Regions from separate parts of the Kitasatospora sp. NPDC096077 genome, predicted to be linked through region 2. Evidence: riboswitches for the same ligand, from Rfam matches in the RefSeq annotation. Region 2 holds a riboswitch; each other region holds the start of a gene.

What was found. Region 2 has a riboswitch for S-adenosylmethionine ahead of ABTZ03_RS27745 (IclR family transcriptional regulator). Riboswitches for the same ligand answer to the same signal wherever they lie in the genome.
Region 1: another riboswitch for S-adenosylmethionine. It lies ahead of thrC (threonine synthase); the one in region 2 lies ahead of ABTZ03_RS27745 (IclR family transcriptional regulator).
Region 3: another riboswitch for S-adenosylmethionine. It lies ahead of ABTZ03_RS28210 (aminotransferase class V-fold PLP-dependent enzyme); the one in region 2 lies ahead of ABTZ03_RS27745 (IclR family transcriptional regulator).

What each region holds. Positions count from the first base shown of each region.
Region 1 is NZ_JBEOSV010000056.1:21,306-24,549, forward strand. It holds gene ABTZ03_RS33055 (glucosyl-3-phosphoglycerate synthase) at 46-1,050, opposite strand; SAM riboswitch class I at 1,201-1,337, shown strand; gene thrC (threonine synthase) at 1,355-2,635, shown strand; gene ABTZ03_RS33065 (MoaD/ThiS family protein) at 2,662-2,940, shown strand.
Region 2 is NZ_JBEOSV010000038.1:30,047-33,290, reverse strand. It holds gene ABTZ03_RS27755 (hypothetical protein) at 1-140, shown strand, start outside; gene ABTZ03_RS27750 (aegerolysin family protein) at 163-564, opposite strand; gene ABTZ03_RS27745 (IclR family transcriptional regulator) at 776-1,489, opposite strand; SAM riboswitch class I at 1,706-1,849, opposite strand; gene ABTZ03_RS27740 (FAD-dependent monooxygenase) at 1,933-3,244, opposite strand, start outside.
Region 3 is NZ_JBEOSV010000039.1:72,640-75,883, reverse strand. It holds gene ABTZ03_RS28215 (Lrp/AsnC family transcriptional regulator) at 1-257, shown strand, start outside; gene ABTZ03_RS28210 (aminotransferase class V-fold PLP-dependent enzyme) at 273-1,637, opposite strand; SAM riboswitch class IV at 1,691-1,806, opposite strand; gene trpD (anthranilate phosphoribosyltransferase) at 2,098-3,174, opposite strand.

The sequences.
Region 1 (3,244 bases), on a different contig from region 2:
GGATGTTGCCGGGGGGTCGGGTCGGCAAACGTTTCGGCAGGCGGTTCAGTGGCGGGTCGCGTACTCGGGGACAGTGTGCATCGGCGGGCGCTCCAGGGCCGTCACCGGGTGGGTGTGGGCGGTGAAGGCGCGGGTGTCCGGGTCGCGGCTGAACTGGGTGAGGTGGGGGTGGACCAGGTCGGCGGAGGCCTTGAGGCGGTGGGTGCGGTCGAGCCGCTCCAGGGCGGTGCGGTAGATCGTGGCGGCCATCCGGCCGAGGGCCTGGCCGTCCTGGTGGCGGTGGTGCCGGACGCCGACGTCGACCTGGGCCAGGGCGTCCAGTCCGACCAGTTCCAGGGCGTCGACCAGCAGGCCGAGCTCGACGCCGTAGCCGGTGGGGAAGGGCAGCCGTTCGAGCAGCGGGCGGCGGGCCGCGTACTCGCCGCCGAGCGGCTGGACGAAGCCGGCGAGTTCCGGCCAGTGCAGGTTGAGCAGCGGGCGGGCGACGAGTTCGGTGACCCGGCCGCCGCCGACCGGCAGGACCGCCCCGCTCTCGGTCTCCAGCGGGCGGTCGTACATGGCCTTGACCAGCTGGACGGACTCGTCGGTCAGCAGCGGGCCGACGATGCCGGAGACGAAGGCCGGGTCGAACTCGCGCAGGTCGGCGTCCACGAAGCAGACGATGTCGCCGCGGGTGACCAGCAGCGAGCGCCAGAGCACCTCGCCCTTGCCGGGGACGGCGGGCAGCCGGGGCAGGATCCGGTCGCGGTGCTCCACCCGGGCGCCCGCGGCGGCGGCGACGGCGGCGGTGGCGTCGGTGGAGCCGGAATCCACCACGACGAGTTCGTCCACCAGGGGGATCCGCTCCATCAGCTCGCGCCGGACGGTGCGGACGATGTCGCCGACGGTGGCCTCCTCGTCCAGGGCCGGAAGGACGACGCTGACGGTGCGGCCGGTGCGCCGCTTGGCCTCCAGCAGGGTGTGCACCGGCCGGTCGGTCGCGCTCCACGAGCGGCGGCGGAGCCAGGACGCCGCCTGCGGGAGGAGCGCGGGGATCGGTTCGGCGGGCACGGTGACTCTCCTCGGCGGGATCGGGGTGGAACGGCTCATCTCGCTTGGCGGACGGACCCGTTCAGGGGTGACGCCTTCGGATACAGTCTTCGTACAGCGGTCGGACCTTTGCACGCCGGGGTCACCGTTGCGCACCGCCACAATTTCACAAGCTCATCCAGAGGGACTGAGGGAACGGCCCGTTGACGTCCCGGCAACCTTCTCGCTCGGCTGTCTGTCGACAGGCCCCGGCGGGACAGGTGCCAATTCCGGCCTGTGGCGCGACCGCGCCGCGGGGAAGATGAGGAGAGAGGCCTCCGCCATCATGGCCATCGACACTGCCGCACCTGTTTCCGTGGACCTCGGCCCCGCCGCCGCGCTGTCCTGTCGGGAGTGCGGAACCCGGTTCCCGCTCGGCCCCAGCTTCGCCTGCCTGGAGTGCTTCGGGCCGCTGGAGATCGCCTACGAGTTCGGGAGCGAGCGCGCCGAGGAGCTGCGCAAGCGGATCGAGTCCGGCCCCGCGTCCATCTGGCGGTACGCGCCGCTGCTGCCGGTGCCGGCCGACGTCGCCTCCAAGCCCAACCTGAACCCCGGCTGGACCCCGCTGGTCAAGGCGGACAACCTGGGTCGTGAGCTCGGCTTCACCGCGCAGCTGCACATCAAGGACGACTCCGGCAACCCCACCCACTCGTTCAAGGACCGGGTGGTGGCCTGCGCGATCGAGGCGGCCCGGGCGTTCGGGTACACCACGCTGTCCTGCTCCTCCACCGGCAACCTGGCCGGCGCGGTGGGCGCGGCGGCGGCCCGGGCCGGGTTCCGGTCCTGCGTCTTCATCCCGCACGACCTGGAGCAGGGCAAGGTCGTGATGGCCGGGGTGTACGGCGGCGAGCTGGTCGGCATCGAGGGCAACTACGACGACGTGAACCGCTTCTGCTCGGAGCTGATCGGGGACCCGGCCGGCGAGGGCTGGGGCTTCGTCAACGTCAACCTGCGGCCGTACTACGGCGAGGGCTCCAAGACGCTGGCGTACGAGATCTGCGAGCAGCTGGGCTGGCGCCTGCCGGAGCAGATCGTCATCCCGATCGCCTCCGGCTCCCAGCTGACGAAGATCGACAAGGGGCTGCAGGAGCTGATCAGGCTGGGGCTGGTCGAGGACCGGCCGTACCGGATCTTCGGCGCCCAGGCGGAGGGCTGCTCGCCGGTGTCGGCGGCGTTCAAGGCCGGCCGGGACGTGATCAAGCCGGTGAAGCCGGACACCATCGCCAAGTCGCTGGCGATCGGCAACCCGGCGGACGGCCCGTACGTGCTGGACATCGCCCGCCGCACCGGCGGCGCGGTCGAGGACGTCACGGACGCGGAGGTCGTGGCGGCGATCCGGCTGCTGGCCCGGACCGAGGGCATCTTCGCCGAGACCGCGGGCGGGGTGACCGTCGGCGTGCTGAAGAAGTTGGTCGAGACGGGTCAGCTGGACCCGGCCAAGGAGACCGTCGCGATCAACACCGGCGACGGCCTGAAGACCCTGGACGCCGTCTCCGAGGCCGGGATGACCGCCGTCATCCGCCCGACGCTGGACGCCTTCCACTCCGCCGGTCTCGCGTCCGCCTGAACCACCCCCACCCCGCAAGGAGAGCCATGAGCGCCAACGTCCGCATCCCCACCATCCTGCGCACCTACACCGGCGGTGCGGCCGAGGTGACCGCCGAGGGGGCCACCCTGGCCGAGGTCATCGCCCACCTGGAGCAGAACCACGCGGGCATCTCGGCCCGGATCCTGGACGACACCGGCAAGCTGCGCCGCTTCGTCAACGTGTACGTGAACGACGACGACGTGCGGTTCGCCGAGGGCCTGGCGACCGAGATCGGGGACGGCGCCAGCGTCTCGATCATTCCGGCGGTGGCCGGCGGCTGCTGAGCCGTTCGGCGGTCGCGTTTCCGGGTTGCTTTCCGGGTCGCCCCGCGCCGCCCGTGCGTACGGAATTCCACTCTCCGTACGCACGGGCGGCGCGTTCGCATTTCGGCGGGAATATTTCCCGCTCAAGTCGGAGTAGAGTGTGGCTCTGCTGGGAACAGGGCCGCCCTTCCGGCGCACGGGGTGCTTCGCCGGAGGTCGTCCGACCGGCGGGACCGGCCCGGGGTCGTTCCCGGGAAACATGTCAGGCAGATGTCAGAATTCCTGCGGGCATTTGGGTAATTCGTCCGCTATGTCCGGCGGCGAA
Region 2 (3,244 bases):
ACGGGGTGGGCACCGCCCCGACCAGACAGGCGGCGGCCAGTGCCCCGGCCAACCACCTCCACCCACCGCGCTGCCACTGCCGTCTCGACCGGTCCATCATCGCCCTTCCCCTTCGGGGAGCCGTCCGCAGAAAAAGCTGAAGGATCAACAGATCCGTGCAGATCAGATGATGGAGGGCAAAACATCAGAATCCCGGCATTCACTCCGCCAGGTCACCGGTACGGCTGCGGCCACCCACCGAGCACCCCTGCCCGGTGGTCGCGGCGGCGGCCGGTGCGGGGGCCGGGCGGGCGCGGTGCAGGAGTAGCTGTTGGAGCCCGCGTACGGGTTGTTCCAGTGCACGGTGACGTTGCCGGCCCCGGCGGGGAGGTACTGGACCTCGCCCTCGGTGCCGGTCATGAAGCCGTCCGACTCGCTCTGCCACGAACCGCTGCGCCCCGGCGGGATGTTGCCCGGGGGCAGCTGGTTGTCGCTCCAGATGCCCCAGTTGAGGCGGTCGTAGGTGCTACTTCGCCGCGTACGAGGCTTGGGCCGAGCCCGAATGGCTCCTCCTGGTGGTGGCACTGGTCGTCGTCCTGATCCCGGTCACCTTCGTGTCGAGCCTCATCGACCCGGGGTGGTTCGGCGTGCTGGGCACCTCGGCGGCCGTGGTGCCCCGGTCGCTGGGTCTCGCCTGATCGCTACGGTCTCCGGGCGCTCCGCTCCGCCGCCCCGCTCGACGCGGAAGCGGGACAGCGGAAGCGCGACGGCGGAAGCGGGACGGTGGAGGCCCCGGTCAGGGGCGGCGCAGGGCTTCGGTGAGGTGCCCGGCCGCCTCGACGACAGCCTGGGAGAGGCGGGCGCCGGGGTGCCGGGTGAGCCGCTCGATCGGCCCGGAGACGGAGACCGCGGCCACCACCCGGTTGGACGGGCCGCGCACCGGGGCGGAGACGGAGGCGACGCCGGGCTCGCGCTCGCCGATGGACTGGGCCCAGCCGCGGCGGCGCACTCCGGCGAGGGCGGTGGCGGTGAAGCGGGCGCCCTGGAGGCCGCGGTGGAGGCGCTCCGGCTCCTCCCAGGCGAGCAGCACCTGCGCGGCGGACCCGACCTTCATCGGCAGGGCGAGGCCGACCGGGACGGTGTCGCGCAGGCCGAAGAGGCGCTCGGCGGCCGCCACGCAGATCCGGATGTCGCCCTGCCGGCGGTAGAGCTGGGCGGTCTCGCCGCTGACGTCGCGCAGGTGGGTGAGGACCGAGCCGGCGGCCGTCAGCAGGCGGTCGTCACCGGCGGCGGCCGAGAGCTCGGCGAGCCGCGGGCCGAGGACGAACCGGCCCTGCAGGTCCCGTCCGAGCAGGCGGTGGTGCTCCAGTGCGACGGCGATCCGGTGCGCGGTGGGCCGGGCCAGGCCGGTGGCGTCGACCAGCCCGGCCAGGGTGGCCGGACCGGACTCCAGGGTGCCGAGGATCGAGGTGATCTTGTCGAGCACGCCGACGCCGCTCGTGATCTCCAGGTTCTCCATGGACGGGTACTCCAGTCTCGGTTCCCGTGAGCGAAGGGTGGGTTCGGCTCACGGGTGCTCCACAGGGGGTGGGGTGGGGAGCGGGGGTGGTCAGCGAGAACAGGCCTGGAAAGTCGGCCACATGCCTGCGCCGGACACGAGACGGGTACGCGAAGGGGCCGGGGCGGGAAGCGCCCGGGCGAAGGACAGCACTGAGAGCACCGTGTCTCCTCATCTTTTCCCGCGCCACGTTGGCGACAGGCCGGAGTTGGCACTGACCCCGGACGGCACGGCGTGTACTTCGGACGCCGGGTCGAACGGGGAGTTGCCGGGGCTTCGTAGGGCCGGTCCCTCCACCCCTCTGGATGATTCGCGGAGAACGATACAAGACTTCCCGGGCATCTCGCCAAATCTTTTCCCGGCCCGCACACCCGGGACCCTGCCGCCCGGCCGTCTCAGGCCACCCGCGCCCCCTCCCCCGCCGGCTCGCCGAACCAGTGCCGCAGGGCCTGCCGGAGCCCGTCGGGGTCCTCCTGCCCGGCATCGCGCAGCAGCCAGCCGGTGTGCCCGTCCGGCCGGAGCAGGACGGCGCGGAGCCCGGGCTGCTCCGGGCAGTCCGCCGTGACGGTGGTCACCCGGTCCGCCCAGCCCGCCGCCGCCTCACCCACCGCCGCTCCGCGAACTCCCGCACCGCTTCCGCCCGTCAGGTCGAGCAGCACACCGCGGCCCGGGGCGAGCAGCTCGGACAGCCGGGTCGGGCCCGCGGCCGTGCTCAGGGTGAGGTCGGGGGCCAGCCGCCCGAGCCAGGGGTGGGCGGTGTCGGGGTGCGTGCCGTAGCGGGTGTCCAGTCCGGTGACGGTCTCGGCGAGGGCGCGGTTGCCCGCGGGGTGGCGGGCGACCCGGGTGAACAGGTCGACGAGCGGCCCGAGTCGGTCGTCCGCGGTGCCCAGCAGCACCTGGGCCCGGGTGGAGGCCAGGACACGCGCGCCCGCCGCGTGGCGTTCCTCGTGGTAGCTGTCCAGCAGGTGCGCGGGGGCGGTGCCGCGCACGGTGGCGGCGAGCTTCCAGCCCAGGTTGAACGCGTCGTCCAGGGCGAGGTTGACGCCGATCGCGCCGGCCGGCGGGTGGATGTGCGCGGCGTCCCCGGCCAGTACGACCCGGCCCCGGACGTACTCGGCGGCCTGCCGGGCGGCGTTGCCGAACCGGGTGGTCCAGCGCGCGGCGCGCAGGTCGACGGGGCGGCCGAGCGCCTCGGCGACGGCGGCGCGGAGCCGGTCGAGGGTGACCGGCTCGTCCCGGTCCGCCGGGGGCTGCCGGTCGGCGGTGATGATCCTCACGTAGCCGGGGCGGGGGATCACGAAGACGCTTCCGCCGGGGCCGGTGGACACGCCGAAGGGCAGTGCCGCCGGGTCGGCGGGTTCGACGTCGCCGAGCAGTGTGAAGGCCGTCGACGCGGTGCCGGGGAAGTCGATGCCGGCCTGTCGGCGGACGGTGCTGCGGCCGCCGTCGCAGCCGACCGCGTAGCCGGCCCGGACGCGGTGTTCGCGGCCGTCGGCGACGACCGTCGCGGTGACGCACTCGGCGTCCTGGGTCAGGGCGCGCAGCTCGTGTCCGCGCCGGATGTCCGCGCCCAGCGCGAGCGCGTGCGCCTCCAGCACCTCTTCGACCCGGGTCTGCGGGATGCCCGGTGAGAACGGGTGGTCGGTGTGGGCGCCGGCGAGGGTGAGCGTCACCGGCAGTCCGGAGAACGCGGCGTGCGGGACCTGC
Region 3 (3,244 bases), on a different contig from region 2:
AGACCAGCGTCGACCGCATCCCGGAGATCGCCGAGGCCATCGCCGCGATCGACGGCGTCAGCGAGGTGTACTCGGTGACCGGCGGCTACGACCTGGTGGCGATGGTCCGGGTGCGCCGTCACGACGACCTCGCCGACGTCATCCCGGGCCGGCTCAACAAGGTCCCGGGCGTGGCGCACACCGAGACCCAGATCGCCTTCCGCACCTACTCCCAGCACGACCTGGAAGCGGCCTTCGCGCTCGGCCTGGACGAGTAGGACGACGCGTGGGGCTCAGCCCTCGCGACGGGTGTCGACGACGCAACGGCCGCCCTCGTTGCGGTAGTTCCACGCCGCGCCGTCGGTGACCAGCTCGCGGACGGCGGTCAGGAAGCGCTCCACGTGCTCGTCCGGCGTGCCGGCCCCGAAGCTCACCCGGATCGCGTTCAGGCTGCGCTCCCCGGGCAGCGAGGACTCCGGCGCCCCGCACTCGGACGGCGCCACCTCCTCCTCCCCGAGCAGCGTCCGCACCAGCGGGTGCGCGCAGAACAGCCCGTCCCGCACCCCGATGCCGTACTCGGCCGACAGCGCGGCCGAGAAGTGCGAGCTGTTCCAGCCCCGGACCACGAAGGACAGCACGCCCACCCGGGCCGAGCCGGCGCCGAACAGGTTCAGCACCCGGACCTCCGGGATCTCCGCCAGCCCCGTCGTCAGCCGCTCGACCAGCTGCCGCTCCCGGGCCTCCAGCGCGTCGAAGCCGGCCTCGGTGAGCGCCCGACAGGCCGAGGCGATCGCGTAGGCGCCGATCACGTTCGGCGAACCGGCCTCGTGCCGGGCCGGGCCGGTGTGCCACTGCACCGCCACCGAGCCGTCCAGCTCCCGGGCCACCGTCCGGGTCGCCCCGCCGCCGGCCAGGTACGGCTCGGCCGCGTCCAGCCAGTCCGACCGACCGGCCAGCACCCCGGCCCCGAACGGCGCGTAGAGCTTGTGGCCGGAGAAGGCGATCCAGTCGACGTCCAGTTCGCGGACCGAGACCCGGTGGTGCGGGGCCAGCTGGGCCGCGTCCAGCACCACCCGGGCGCCGTGCCGGTGCGCGGTCGCGGTCAGCTCGGCGACCGGCCACAGCTCGCCGGTCACGTTGGAGGCGCCGGTGACGCACAGCAGCTTCGGCCCCTCGGGCGCCGCGGCCAGCGCGCTCTCCAGCGCCGCCACCGCCTCGGCCCGCGAGCGCGGCGCCCGCAGGTAGTCGACCTCCAGCCCCGCGTGCGCCCAGGGCAGCAGCGAGGCGTGGTGCTCGGTCTCGAAGGCGAACACCCGGGTGCCGGCCGGCACCGCGCCGGCCAGCAGGTTGAGCGAGTCGGTGGTGGCCCGGGTGAAGACCACCTGGTCGTCGGCGCGCAGGTCGAGGAACTCGGCGACGGTCCGCCGGCTCTGCTCGAACAGGTCGGTGGACAGCTGCGACAGGTACCCGGCGCCGCGGTGCACGCTGCCGTAGTACGGCGCGTAGGCGGCGACGTCGTCCCAGACCCGCTGGAGCGCCGGCGCGCTGGCCGCGTAGTCGAGCGCCGCGTAACCGACCTTCTCACCGCTGGCCAGCGGGACCTGGACGTCCTGGCCGAGGACGGCGAGCGGGGCGAGGGTTTCGACGGAGACGGACATGAGGATGCACTCCTTCTACGGGTCAGGGACCCCCGGGAGTGCTGCTCGTCGGGCGTCCGCGCTTGTCGCACGGACGGCTTCCGGCGACCCGGTCCTCACCCAGGGCACCCCGCCACGGACGGAGGGTTGCCGGACAGCCAGCTGGGGCTTGACGCTGTCACTCATGACCTGGCGAAGACTCTAGGTCGGGTACGTCGGACGGTCAAACAGTCATCCACCATCCGGACAGTACTTTCGCCCGCTCGCCTCCGGGGCGCTCTTGTCCGGTGCCGACGGTCGGCGCTCCCTCGCTCCTTCGTCGCTCCCTCGCTTCTCCCTTTCGGCACCGGCGCGCCCCTTCGGCTCGGGGCGGGTTACCGGGGGGCGGGGCGGGTCACCGGGGGTTCGGGGCGGGCGGGAGCCCGGGGCGGACAGGAAGGGCCCGGGTCGGCGGAACCGGCCCGGGCCCTCAACCGCCGCCTCAGATCCGGCTGGTGGCCTCCGACCAGCGCCGCAGCAGATCCTGCGCCCGGCCCGAGTCGATCGCCTCGGCCGCCCGCACCATGCCCGCCGCGAGCTGCTCCGTCAGCGGCGCGTCACCCAGGTCGAGCGCGACCAGTGCCGCCGCGGTGTTCAGCAGGACGGCGTCCCGCACCGGCCCGCGCTCCCCCGCCAGCAGTCGCCGGGCGACCTCCGCGTTGTACGCGGCGTCGGCCCCGCGCAGCGCCTCGATGCCGACCAGCTCGATGCCGACGTCCCGCGGGTCGAAGGTGGTCTCGGTGACCACCCCGTCGCGCACCACCCACACCTGCGAGGTGGTGGTGATGGTCAGTTCGTCCAGCCCGTCGTCGCCGCGGAACACCAGCGCGGTCGCCCCGCGCCGGGCCAGCACCCCGGCGATCAGCCCGGCGAGCCGGGTGTCGAAGCAGCCGACCGCGTGCGCGGTGACCTTGGCCGGGTTGGTCAGCGGACCGAGGATGTTGAAGGCGGTCGGCACCCCGAGGTCGCGTCGCGCGGTGGCGGCGTGCCGCATCGAGGGGTGGAACTTCGCCGCGAAGCAGAAGGTCAGCCCGACCTCCTCGGCCACCTGGGCCACCCGCCGGGGCGACAGGTCCAGCGCGACCCCGAGCTTCTCCAGCACGTCCGAGGAGCCGCTGGTGGAGGAGGCCGACCGGTTGCCGTGCTTGACCACCTTGGCCCCGGCCGCGGCCGCGACGATCGCCGACATGGTGGAGATGTTGACGGTCTTCGCCCGGTCGCCGCCGGTGCCGACGATGTCGACCGCCGGGCCGGGGATGTCCAGCGGCTCGGCGTGGTCGTACATCGCGTCGACCAGGCCGGAGATCTCCTCGACCGACTCGCCCTTGGCCCGCAGCGCCACCATGAACCCGGCCACCTGGACGGGGGACGCCTCGCCGCTCATGATCCGGTCCATCGCCCACGCGGTGGAGGAGCGGTCGAGGTCCTCCCCCTTCAACAGCGCCGCCAAGAGGTCCGGCCAGGTGCGGACCACCTGCGCGGGGTCGGTACCACCGTTCGCAGGGTTCACGTTCACCATGGCTGACTCCAGCTGTTGTCGGTTCCCCGCTCCGGGGGACGTCCGTACGGATGGAGTCAGCCTATCGAGC